Regions from separate parts of the Mesorhizobium sp. M0185 genome, predicted to be linked through region 1. Evidence: predicted binding sites of a transcription regulator. Region 1 holds the regulator's gene; each other region holds the start of a gene.
The links. The regulator LexA, encoded in region 1, represses DNA repair genes until DNA is damaged. The targets are predictions, from matches to a motif close to TGTTCNNNNTGTGTTCNG.
Positions count from the first base shown of each region.

Region 2: a site for LexA is predicted at 1,715-1,732, ahead of NKJ20_RS24880 (helicase-related protein). Genes of this name have one in related genera too.
Region 3: a site for LexA is predicted at 1,705-1,722, ahead of NKJ20_RS02810 (ATP-dependent helicase). Genes of this name have one in related genera too.
Region 4: a site for LexA is predicted at 1,370-1,387, ahead of dinB (DNA polymerase IV). Genes of this name have one in related genera too.

Region 1 covers NZ_JAMYSY010000003.1:191,967-195,082, forward strand. The annotation lists gene NKJ20_RS04090 (ComEC/Rec2 family competence protein) at 1-1,688, shown strand, start outside; gene lexA (transcriptional repressor LexA) at 1,682-2,416, opposite strand; partial or broken gene kynU (kynureninase) at 2,863-3,116, shown strand, end outside.
Region 2 covers NZ_JAMYSY010000038.1:45,588-48,703, reverse strand. The annotation lists gene NKJ20_RS24880 (helicase-related protein) at 1-1,547, opposite strand, end outside; gene phbB (acetoacetyl-CoA reductase) at 2,279-3,004, opposite strand; gene NKJ20_RS24870 (acetyl-CoA C-acetyltransferase) at 3,109-3,116, opposite strand, start outside.
Region 3 covers NZ_JAMYSY010000002.1:206,169-209,284, reverse strand. The annotation lists gene NKJ20_RS02810 (ATP-dependent helicase) at 1-1,663, opposite strand, end outside; gene NKJ20_RS02805 (glucose/quinate/shikimate family membrane-bound PQQ-dependent dehydrogenase) at 1,916-3,116, shown strand, end outside.
Region 4 covers NZ_JAMYSY010000011.1:117,923-121,038, reverse strand. The annotation lists gene NKJ20_RS11860 (hypothetical protein) at 1-84, opposite strand, end outside; gene NKJ20_RS11855 (GNAT family N-acetyltransferase) at 204-662, shown strand; gene ybiA (riboflavin biosynthesis intermediates N-glycosidase) at 761-1,309, shown strand; gene dinB (DNA polymerase IV) at 1,440-2,681, shown strand; gene NKJ20_RS11840 (hypothetical protein) at 2,850-3,116, shown strand, end outside.

The sequences.
Region 1 (3,116 bases):
GTATCGGCGGCAGCGGCTTTTTTCTCGGCAATCCGAAAGTCGTGTCGTCGGGCAGCATGCCGCTTGCCGCGCAGCTTTCTTCCGCGATCGAAGACGCGCGCGAATCCATCGCCGACCATATCCGCAGCCGCATCGGCGGTGCCGAGGGCGAGATTGCTGCTGCGCTGATCGTCGGCGTGCGCGCCGGCATTCCCGAGGAGATCAACGAAGCGATGCGGCGCACCGGCATCTACCACATCATCTCCATCTCGGGGCTGCATATGGCGTTGGTCGCCGGCACCATCATGGCGCTGCTGCGGGGTGCCTTCGCGCTGTTTCCCGATTTCTCATCGCGACGGCCGGTCAAGAAATATGCCGCGGCCGCCGCGCTTTTTTCGATTGCGGCCTACCTCGTCTTTTCCGGCATTGTCGTGGCGGCCGAACGCAGCTTCATCATGCTGGCGGTGATGCTTATCGCCGTGCTGTTCGACCGGGCCGCGCTCACCATGCGCAACCTGGCGATCTCGGCCATCGCGGTCATCCTGGTGTCGCCGCACGAGGTGGTCGGTCCGAGTTTCCAGATGTCCTTCGCCGCGACGGCGGCCCTTGTCGGCGCCTATGCAGGCTGGTCCGATTACCGCGCCGGCAGGGCCACCATGCCGCCGCCGCGGCTGTCGCCGCTACGCTTTGCCACGCGAAAGGTCCTGCTGGGCATGTGCGGTCTGGCGATGACCTCGATCATTGCAGGGAGCGCCACGGCGCTTTTCGCCATATGGCATTTCCAGCGCGTGGCGCCGCTCAGCCTGTTCGCCAATCTGGCCATCATGCCCATCGTGTCACTGGTCGTCATGCCCTTCGCCGTTCTCAGCGCGCTGGCGATGCCGTTCGGTGCGGATGGCCCTTTCCTCTATGTCATGGGCAAGGGGCTGACGGCGATGATCGCCCTGTCCGGGTGGATCTCGGAGCGCTCGCCGATCGATGCGGTCGGGCTGATTTCGCTGAGATCCGTCCTTCTGGTGACGATCGCCCTCGTCATTGCCAGCATGGCGACGACCTGGTTGCGGCTGGCGGCACTTCCTTTTGCGCTCGCCGGCTTGCTGACGACAACGCAGACACGCATACCCGACGTATTGGTCTCGGAGGACGCACGGCTGGTCGCGCTGCCGATCGGCAGCGGTGAACTCGCGGTCAACCGGGCACGCCCGAATGAGTTCACCATCGACAACTGGAAACGCGCGCTCACATCAGAGGCTATCGTCGCGCCGGAAACACCTGGACAGAACGACCCGCAATTCGACATTGCCGATCCGGCCGACCTACCGCCGGGCATGCCGTTCATTTGCACGGACGGCCTCTGCCTTGCCAGGCATCCATCCGGCGCGATCATCGCGCAAGCCAAGGACCGCGATACTGCGCGGCCAGCCTGCGCCTTTGCCAGCTTGATCGTCATCGACGACGCCACCGCCCATAACCCCTGCTACTACGACCGGCTGGTCCTCGTCGTCACCAAACGGCAACTGGCGCGCGCGGGAAGTGCCGCCGTCTACTTCGATCCACAAGCGGCAACGCGCGCCGAAATCCGTTTCGCGGTCGAAAAATCATACCGGCCCTGGCACGTGCAGCGGAAATTTTCACGCGCGGCACGGGGCCTGCCGCCATACCGCAGGGCCGACAACCCCAAAGCCGGCGCCAAGGGCGGGGCTCAGTAGCGGCGGATCAGTCCGACGAGCTTGCCCTGCACCTTGACCCTGTCTGGTCCGAAGATGCGCGTCTCGTAGGCCGGATTGGCGGCTTCCAGGGCGATCGAGGCGCCCTTGCGGCGGAACCGCTTCAGCGTCGCTTCCTCCTCGTCGACCAGTGCCACCACGATCTCACCGGGGCTCGCCGTATCGGCATTGCGGATGATCACCGTGTCGCCGTCGAAAATGCCGGCCTCGATCATCGAATCGCCTTTGACCTCGAGCGCATAATGCTCGCCGCCCATGATCATATCCGGCGGCACCGAAATCGAATGCGTCTGGTGCTGGATGGCGTCGATCGGCACACCGGCGGCGATGCGGCCCATCACCGGGATCGAAACGGCGGCGACGACATCGTCGTCATTTCCGGCTGCGGGCACGCGCGACGATGTCGGCTTGCCTTGCCGAGGACCGCCTTGCCCAAGACTGCCCTGGATGACACTCGGCGAGAACTTGCGTGCCGCATTGAGGCCGGGGGCGATCGAGTCAGGCAGGCGCAGCACCTCCAGCGCACGGGCCCGGTTGGGCAAACGGCGAATGAAGCCGCGCTCCTCCAGCGCCGTAATCAGCCGGTGGATTCCGGATTTGGAAGCCAGGTCGAGCGCTTCCTTCATCTCGTCGAAGGAAGGCGGGATACCGCTTTCCTTCAACCTTTCGTGGATGAACATAAGCAGTTCGTGTTGTTTGCGTGTCAGCATAGCGACCCCCAACAGAATCAGAAAAACAAACCCAGAACAAACACTATCTGTTCCAGTTGTGTTCCGCAACTGTTTAAAGTTTAATGAATGCGTTAAGGCTCGGGAAACAAACGACGTCCCCTACCGGCGTATCGCATTTTCACCGCCGCGAGCCTCATCGCCTTGATTCTGCTTTCGTTTGCGCCCTTCTGGCATCCTAGAAGGCGGCACTGGCATCGGCCGTCGGTCGGCAAAAGGCACGGAATTGAACCCGTATCGACTGTACGGTTTGGTCAATGCACCGTGAACGAAACGAACTCAAAACGCCAACCTCGGGTTAAGTCCCGGTTTCCACCGCCTGGTCAGGCTGCTTCTCGCCGGTGGAGCCTTGCTGCGCGCAACCAGGTAATGGAAGAACAGTCGATGCGTGTCCGGCGTTGCGTTGGATCCTGGGGAGCAGACAAATCATGACAGGAATTCCCGATCTCGTGGCCATAAAGGCGATGGATGCCGCGGATCCGCTGCGCGCGATGCGCGACCGCTTTGTGTTGCCGCAAGGAGTGATCTATCTCGACGGCAATTCGCTAGGAGCTGCTTCACGTGCCGCTTTCGATGAACTGCACAAGGCCGCGACCGAAGAATGGTCACATGATCTCATCCGCGCATGGAACACGGCCGGCTGGTTCAACATGCCGCTTGAACTTGGCGACCAGCTCGGGCG
Region 2 (3,116 bases), on a different contig from region 1:
TGCAACTCGCCGACGTGATGGCCTTCGACGAGGACGGTTCCGGTTGGGCTGATTTCGGCTTCAGGCATCGTGTTTTCTCTAAGGCGCCGCATGAGGACGGAAGTCCTGCGGTCTACAAAACGTTTCGTCAACCGCTCATGCAGCGCATCGGACAATCTGTCTTCGATTTCGCGCGTCTTTTCCTGCCAGTGTGCCCGATCGGCCAGCCAGCCGGGCCTGTTGGAAACGAAGGTCCATGTGCGGATCTGGGCAATCCTGTGCGATAACGTGTCGATGTCGCCTTCGGTGGTGTCGGCACGGCGCACCTGCTCGGCCATGTAGTTCTCGTCGACATGGCCATGCCTGGCAAGGTCCATGTAAATGGAGGCAATCAAGTCGGCGTGCTGGGCCGGCGCGATCTTCCTGTAGTCGGGCAGCGCGCAGGCTTCCCACAGCAGCGCCACGCGCCTGGCATCGGTGGTGAGTGCCCGGACGTCCTCGTCGCGCGACAGATGCTCGAGCGCCTGTGCGTCTACTGCCGGCAGCGCGCGCGTCAGGCCTTCGACCGGGGCGTTGGTCTCAATCGACCGCTTCAGCGCATCGAGGTTGGCGAAATCGAAATGCGCGGTGCGCCACTGCAGCACTTTCACCGGGTCGAAATCATGCGCCTCGATTTTGTTGACCAGTTCATCATCCAGCGGATCGACCTGGCCGGTGACGCCGAAGGTGCCGTCGCGCAGATGCCGGCCAGCGCGGCCGGCAATCTGGCCGAGCTCGGCCGCCGTCAGGTTGCGGTACTGGTAGCCGTCGAATTTGCGGTTCTGGGCGAAGGCGACGTGGTCGAGGTCGAGGTTGAGGCCCATGCCGATGGCGTCGGTGGCGACGAGGTAGTCGACGTCGCCCGACTGGAACAGCGCCACCTGGGCGTTGCGGGTGCGCGGGCTGAGCGCGCCGAGCACGACGGCGGCACCGCCCTGCTGGCGGCGGATCAGCTCGGCGATGGCATAGACCTCGTCGGCCGAGAAGGCGACGATCGCGGTGCGCCGCGGCAGGCGGGTCAGCTTCTTCGAGCCGGCATAGGCAAGATGCGATAGGCGTGGCCGGGTCACCACCGACACGCCCCGCAGCAGGCGCTGCAGGATGCCGTGCATGGTGGCCGCGCCCAGCAGCAGCGTCTCCTGCCGGCCGCGCAGATGCAGGATGCGATCGGTGAAGATGTGTCCGCGTTCGAGATCGCCGGCGAGCTGGACCTCGTCGATGGCAACGAAGGCGGCGTCGGTCTCGCGCGGCATCGCTTCCACGGTGCAGACCGAGTATTTCGCGCCCGCCGGCTGGATCTTTTCCTCGCCGGTGATGAGCGCCACCTTATGGGCGCCGACCTTCTCGCAGACGCGCGTATAGACTTCGCGGGCAAGCAGCCTGAGCGGCAGGCCGATGACGCCGCTTTCATGCGCCACCATGCGTTCGATGGCGAGATGGGTCTTGCCGGTGTTGGTCGGGCCGAGCACGGCCGTCACGTCTCGACCCGACAGGATCAGCGGTTCAGTGTGTTTCGGATGGATGTTCATCGGCCTGGAAATAAGGCTCTCTGCCTCGCATTGTCGGGAGCGCGCCCATATTGGCCGCGTATGACAGGCGACACATAGGGATTTCGGGCGCGAAGCGAAAGCGGAATATGCCGAGGGCAGGCCGATTGGTTGGTTCGAAGCCAGAAAATCTGTTCCCGATTAACAGTTGGAACGAGTCTGGAACGAATCAGCGACGAATCACTGACTCGCGCTGATTCAGGGTTTGTTCACGGCTACATCTGGGTTTTCTGTCGGCGTATCTCACCACATGCTGAATCACGGAAACTGGCCCGATTTATGCAAGCGGCATCCAAGCGAGCACTGCGGTTAACCTTTGCCGGTGAATGGTCGTGGCCGGCCAATCTGCTTCGCACAACGTTATGAAATTATTGATGTTTCCTAACGCGCTTTAATCATTTCGAGGGTGTTTTCAGCTCTCGCCGTTAACGTTCCGCTCAAAGCCGGAACGAATCGGCGACGAATCAGAGATAGCCGAAGTTTCTTGGTTTGTTCACCGCAACATGTTGTGTTGTGAACAGCTTTTCCACCGAGAATCCACAGGCTGCCGGGCGGCTTTTGCACAAGCTGCGAGTTTGCCGTTAACCTTTGCGTGCCGGATTGGGGCAGCGTGCTGCATCGAGATCTTGCAACGGGAAGACCGCTATAGAAACGGGCCGTTTTGCAGGCCCGTTCGTCCAAGCGCGGATCTGTCTCAACGTAAAGACAAACGATCAGGCGACGTACTGGCCGCCATTGGCTGATATGGTCGAGCCGGTGATGAAACCGGCATCGTCGGAAGCGAGGAAGACGACGCAGCGCGCGATTTCCTCCGGCTCGCCGAGACGGCCGACCGGGATGTGCGGGATGACCCGCTCGTTGAGGACCTTCTCGTCCATTGCCTTGACCATCTCGGTGGCGATGTAGCCGGGGCAAATGACGTTGACGGTGATGCCGGCGCGCGCGCCTTCCTGGGCCAGTGCTTTGGTGAAGCCGATATCGCCGGCCTTCGAGGCCGAATAATTGACCTGGCCGGCCTGGCCTTTCTGGCCGTTGATCGAGGAGATGGTGATGATGCGACCGAACTTGCGGTCGCGCATGCCGCCCCACAACGGATGCGTCATGTTGAAGACGCCGGAAAGGTTGGTGTCGAGGACCTCTTTCCATTGCTCGCGCGTCATCTTGTGGAACATCGCGTCGCGAGTGATGCCGGCATTGTTGACCAGCACCGAGACGGGACCAAGATCGGCTTCGATCTGTTTGATGCCGGCGGCGCAGGCCTCGTAGTCGGCGACGGACCATTTGTAGACCGGGATGCCGGTCGCGGCCTTGAACTTTGCCGCCGCTTCTTCATTGCCGGCGTAGTTTGCGGCGACCGAATAGCCGGCGCTTTTCAAGGCGACCGAAATCGCCGCGCCGATGCCGCGCGACCCGCCTGTGACGATTGCAACCTTTGTCATATGTCCTCCCGGGAAATGCAGATGACTGAGCGTTGAAGCGGTGGGGTTTGCCCTCTATTCCCTACTCGCTTTGCGCCAGCATCCTATTCGTATCGCTTATCTCATCACAATG
Region 3 (3,116 bases), on a different contig from region 1:
TCGGCTTCAACTCGTCGCTTTCGGCGAGTTTTGCCGCCGCCTCCAGCATCGGGATGCGCAGGGCGCGTGCGGTGTCGTGGATCTGGCGGATGGTGGCCTCGCCAAGGCCGCGCTTCGGCACGTTGACGATGCGCTCGAAGGCGAGGTCGTCGGCGCCTTGCGCGACGACGCGGAAGAAGGCCAGCGCATCGCGGATTTCGAGGCGCTCGTAGAAGCGCGGGCCGCCGATGACGCGGTAGTTGAGGCCGAGCGTGACGAAGCGGTCCTCGAATTCGCGCATCTGGAAGGAGGCGCGGACGAGGATCGCCATGTCGTTGAGATTGTGCTTCTGGCGCTGATAGGCCTCGATGGTCTCGCCGACGGCGCGGGCCTCCTCCTCGGAATCCCAGGCGGCGTGGACATGCACCTTCTCGTCGTCCTCGGCGATCTTTTCGGTGAACAGCGTCTTGCCGAAACGGCCCTCATTGTGGGCGATGAGGTGGGAGGCGGTGCCGAGGATGTGCGCGGTCGAGCGATAGTTGCGCTCCAGCCGGATGATGGTGGCGCCGGGGAAATCCTTGTCGAAGCGCAGGATGTTGTCGACCTCGGCGCCGCGCCAGCCATAGATCGACTGGTCGTCGTCGCCGACGCAGCAGATATTTACGGTGGACAGGCGCGGGCTTCCCTCCCCCTCGAGGGGAGGGTGGCCGGGCGAAGCCCGGTCGGGTGGGGTCCGTGCGGCAGTGCTCGACCTACCGGCGGCAGTGCTCGACGCTCTAGCGGTGCCTTCTGCGGCAACCCCCTCCGCCCGCTTCGCGGGCACCTCCCCCTCAAGGGGGGAGGATTGCGGCCGTTGTGCCAACAGCCGCAGCCACATGTACTGGGCGGTGTTGGTGTCCTGATATTCGTCGACGAGGATGTAGCGGAAGCGCTTATGGTATTCCTTCAGCACGTCCGGATTGGCGCGGAAGATGCGGATCGGGTGGCATAGGAGATCGCCGAAGTCGCAAGCGTTCAGCGTTTTCAGCCGCTCCTGATAGGCCTTATAGAGCTCGCGGCCCTTGCCGTTGGCGAAGGCACGGGCATCGCCCTCGGGGATGTCGGCGGGACCGAGGCCCTTGTTCTTCCAGCCGTCGATCATCTGGGCGAACTGCTTGGCCGGCCAGCGCTTGTCGTCCAGCCCTTCGGCCTGGATAAGCTGCTTGATCAGGCGCACGACATCGTCGGTGTCGAGAATGGTGAAGTCGGATTTGAGCCCGGCCAGCTCGGCATGTCTGCGCAGCAGCTTCACTCCAATCGAGTGGAAGGTGCCGAGCCACGGCATGCCCTCGACATTGCCTTCGCCGATCAACAGGCCGATGCGCTGCTTCATCTCGCGCGCCGCCTTGTTGGTGAAGGTGACGGCGAGGATCTGCGAGGGGAAAGCCTTGCCGGTGGCAAGGATGTGGGCGATGCGGGTGGTCAGGACGCGCGTTTTGCCGGTGCCGGCGCCGGCCAGCACCAGCACCGGGCCTTCGGTGGTTTCCACCGCCAGCCGCTGCTCGGGGTTGAGGCCGTTGAGATAATCGGGCGCGTTGTTCTGGTTGCTGCGGGCAGCCATGGCGCGCGCGGCAATGCCCGACGGGGCCACGGGCCGCGCGTTCGGTTCGTCAAAAAAGGGCATGTCTTCCGAAAAGCCGGACATCTCCCCCCGAATGTAGTGATTCGGCAGCGAAAGGCCAGAAGTGTCTCCGTTTTGTTCTCTGTCCAGTCGGTAGACTCACAATCTGAATGGGTCTGCTAACCAAAACGCCGGGCTTGCGATGGGCCGGCACCGTAAAACGCCGAGCTTGCTTGACAGGGGAAGCGGGCCGGAGAAAGTTGCGTGGGGGCAGGAACGCAATGCGGGGTTGCCCATGGACGCGTCGCGGAGCGCACCAGTCGAAGGAGCACCGTCTTGGCTGTGGTCATCACCTCCCTGATCCTTTTCCTCATCGGCCTGGCGATTGGCGGCGGCGGCATCTGGCTCGTGACGCTGGGCGGCAGCTGGTACTACGTCATCGTCGGTCTAGCTTTCCTTGTCGCGGCCTGGCTGCTCTACAGGCGCAGATCCACGGCGCTGTGGCTCTACGCGGCGATCGTGCTCGGCACGCTCGCCTGGGCGGTCTGGGAGATCGGCTTCGACTGGTGGGAGCTCGGCCCGCGCGGCGGCATCATCGTGCTTGTCGCGCTATGGCTGTTGACGCCATGGGCGCGGCGCGGGCTTACCGGTCCCGACGGACGCGCGCCGCTGATCCTCGCCGTGCTGGCCTCGCTTGCCGTCGCCGGCTATTCGATGACGACCGATCCAAAGGATATTACGGGTGAACTCAACACCGACAAGGTGACGCCGACGGCCGATCTTGGCGGCAACGTGCCGGCTGGCGAATGGCACTATTACGGTCGCACGCAATACGGCCAGCGCTATTCGCCGCTCGACCAGATCACCGCCGAAAACGTTGCCAATCTGCAGCCGGCCTGGACCTATCGCACCGGCGACGTGAAAGGGCCCGACGACATCGGCGAGACGACCTATCAGGTGACGCCGCTAAAAATCGCCGACACGCTCTACATCTGCACGCCGCATAATTTCGCCATCGCGATCGATGCCGCGAGCGGTAAGGAGAAATGGCGCTTCGATCCGCAGGTCAAGCTCAACAAGGACCGCCAGCACCAGACCTGCCGCGGCGTGGCCTATTATGCCGATGCCAAGGTCGCCGCCGGCCAGCCCTGCGCCACACGCATCTACCTGCCGACATCCGACGCCCGGCTGATCGCGCTCGATGCGGCGAATGGCCAGGTCTGCCCGACTTTCGCCGAAGGCGGCACGCTGAACCTGCTCGCCAACATGCCATATCCGAAGCCGGGCTATTATTATTCGACCTCGGCGCCGCTGATCGTCGCCAACAAGATCATCGTCGGCGGCGCGGTCAACGACAATTATTCGACGCAGGAGCCGTCCGGGGTCATCCGTGCCTACGATGCCGACACCGGCGCGCTGTTGTGGAATTGGGATTCGGGCAATCCCGACCAGACGATGCCGCTGCCGCCGGACCAGACCTACACCAACAACTCACCCAACATGTGGTCGACGGCAAGCGCCGACGAGAAGCTCGGCC
Region 4 (3,116 bases), on a different contig from region 1:
GCACCCGACCCAGCTTTGTAGATCGATGCCGGACCCATTGTTCCAGGCTGCCAATTCAGCCTTCATGCTGGCTGGAACATCCATTTCGTAGCCTCCCGATCTCGCCTGTCATAGGTCTTTCAACGGCTGCTTTCCAGTAGACCGGCAAAGTTGCATCCCTTCACGCTTGTCGTCCCCAAATCCGCGCCGTATGTCTCCACGCGATGAGCGAGATCAAATTCCGTCGCGCGCAAGCGCCCGACCTGCCGGCAATTGTTGCAATGCTTGCCGACGACGTGCTCGGCGCGAACCGGGAAGACCCGTCCACGCCGCTCGCGCCATCCTACCTCGATGCCTTCAGCGCAATCGATACCGATCCCAACCAGTTGCTGGCCGTCGCCGTCAACGCCGGGCAAGTGGTCGGAACGCTGCAGCTCAGCTTCCTTCCAGGCATTTCGAGAAAAGGCGCCTGGCGCGGCCAGATCGAAGGCGTTCGCGTCGCCCGGCAATGGCGCTCTCGCGGCGTCGGCAAGCTGATGATCGAATGGGCGATTGAAACATGCCGTTCGCGCAATTGCAGCTTCGTCCAGCTCACCACGGACAAAGGTCGACGGGAGGCGCACGCTTTTTACGAGCGCCTCGGCTTCACCGCCAGTCATCTCGGCTACAAGATGGCGCTGTAGATCAGCATTTCATCGCATTCAGCGCCGACCGCTCATCTTCGCTACCCACTCTGGATGGAGCATTGACAAGCCGGCCTTTCGCCCTGCTCCATCCGCCCATGATTTACGACCGAACCTGGCTTGAGAAAACCTTTCGCGCAAAACCCCGGCAGAAGTTCCTGTTCTTCTGGGGCCATCAGCCGTCTAAGGACGGCCGCATAACCACGTCGTGCTTCAGCCAGTGGTGGCATGCGCCCTTTACCGTCGATGGCCTGAGCTATCCGACTGCCGAACACTGGATGATGGCCGAGAAGGCACGACTGTTCGGTGATGCTCCGACGGCAACACAAATCCTCAGGGCGGCGAGCCCCAAGCAGGCAAAGCAGCTTGGCCGCCAGGTGAGCGGCTTCGATGGCACCAAATGGGATGCAGACAAATATCGCATCGTGACTGAAGGGAGCTTTCAGAAGTTCCGTCAGAACGCGGCGCTGCGCGAATATCTGTTGTCGACGCATGACCGGGTGCTGGTCGAGGCGAGCCCTGTCGACCGGGTGTGGGGTATCGGCCTTGCGGCGGATGACGAGAGGGCGATGAACCCGCTGCTGTGGCGCGGCGAGAACCTGTTGGGATTCGCGCTGATGCAGGCCCGCGATCGGCTGTGCGGCTGAACATTGCCGTGCGCTCGTCAGCTGCGGCGGCCTCCGCGCTGCTTGACAATTCACCCACAATGTTCTCTTTATGTTCTCATCACAACTCGAGACAATGCGGCGTTCGAACCGCCGCGGGCGAACGGGCCGGATGGAAGCCAACATCCTCCACGCGGATCTGGATGCCTTCTATGCCTCGGTCGAACAATTGCTCGACCCGGCCTTGCGCGGCAAGCCGATTGCCGTCGGCGGCGGGGTAGTGCTTGCCGCATCCTATGAAGCCAAGGCGTTCGGCGTGCGCGGCGGTATGCCGGGACGGCGGGCGCGGGAACTCTGCCCGCAACTCATCTTCGTCGGCGGCCATTTCAAGGACTATCAGCGGCTGGGCGATGCGGCAATCAAGGTGCTCGGCGATTTCACGCCGGTGGTCGAGCGGATTTCGATCGACGAGGCCTTTGCCGACGTCGCCGGCTGCATCCATTTGTTCGGCTCGCCGGCCGAGATCGCCGGCAAGATCCGCCGCCGCGTGCGGGCCGAGGTCGGCCTGCCGATCTCGGTCGGCGTAGCCCGCACCAAGCATCTGGCCAAGATCGCCTCACAGGTCGCAAAACCGGACGGGCTGGTGGTGGTCGATCCGCGCCACGAGCTGGAGTTCCTGCACCACCTGCCGGTCGAGCTGATGTGGGGCGTCGGCCCGGTCACCAGGCAGCGGCTGGCCGGCATCGGCGTCAACACCATCGGCGAGCTGGCGAAGACCAATGGTGCGGCGCTTGAGCGCCTGCTCGGGCCGGCGGCGGGAGAGAAACTCAACGCGCTGGCGTGGAACCGCGACCCGCGCAGGCTCGAGACGCAGCGCCGGGCGCGCTCGGCGGGTGCGCAGTCGGCGCTTGGCCGAAAACCGGCCGAGGAGCAGGTCTTCGTGCCGGCTTTGCTGCATCTGGCCGACAGGGTCGCCACAAGATTGCGGGCGAAATCCCGGCCCGGCCGCACGGTGACGGTTCGCGTCCGCTTTGCCGATTTGCGCTCGGTGACGCGCTCGATCACGCTCGATCAGCCGATTTCGGCGACCGCCATGCTGGCCGAGATCGCCGAGGCGCTGGTGCGCAAGGTGCTCATCGACCATCCGCACGAAAAGACAATCTCGCTGCTGGCGATCGCCGTATCGCATCTGGAGCAGCATGCCGGCCTGCAACTGGAACTGCCGCTCGGGCTCGACGACGATCGCCGCCGCCCCGGCACCAGCAAGGGCGCGGCGCGCTGGACCGCGGATCGCGCCGTCGACAAGATCCGCGACCGCTTCGGCTGGGAGGCGGTGGGCTACGCCTCGGTCGCGCTCGAGCTACAGCGGTCGGTTCCCGACGCGTTTCGCGAGCTGGCCGAAAAGGAATTGTGAGCCTCGATTGCACTTTGGTTGCCAAGTCGCCGGAATGACGTTGAAGGCTGCGCCGTTGTGAATTTATCTTGGGACCAGTTCGTCGTGCACCGGTTTGGGTATCAGCCAGACAGGGTAGCACCCGCTCGCAAATCCTTCCGCCCTCACTTCGAACGACAGGAGATCGGCATGGGACAGAACGCCGGATATTTCGCGCTCATCGTTGCCGGACTGGTGACCAACGCAACGACGCTGGCCAAGCCGCTCAACCCGGACCGGGCGATTCCATCCCTGGGCGATATCAACTCGCCGCTGGCCAGCCCGCTGTTCAAGCAGGTCAAGGCTGGGCCGCTGGAGATAAAGCTTGAGGAAACCACGCTTGCCGATGTCGAAAAAGCCTTCGGCGGAGCGATGCACGATGAAGGTGACGCCGGAGATTCACGCCACTGGCTTTGC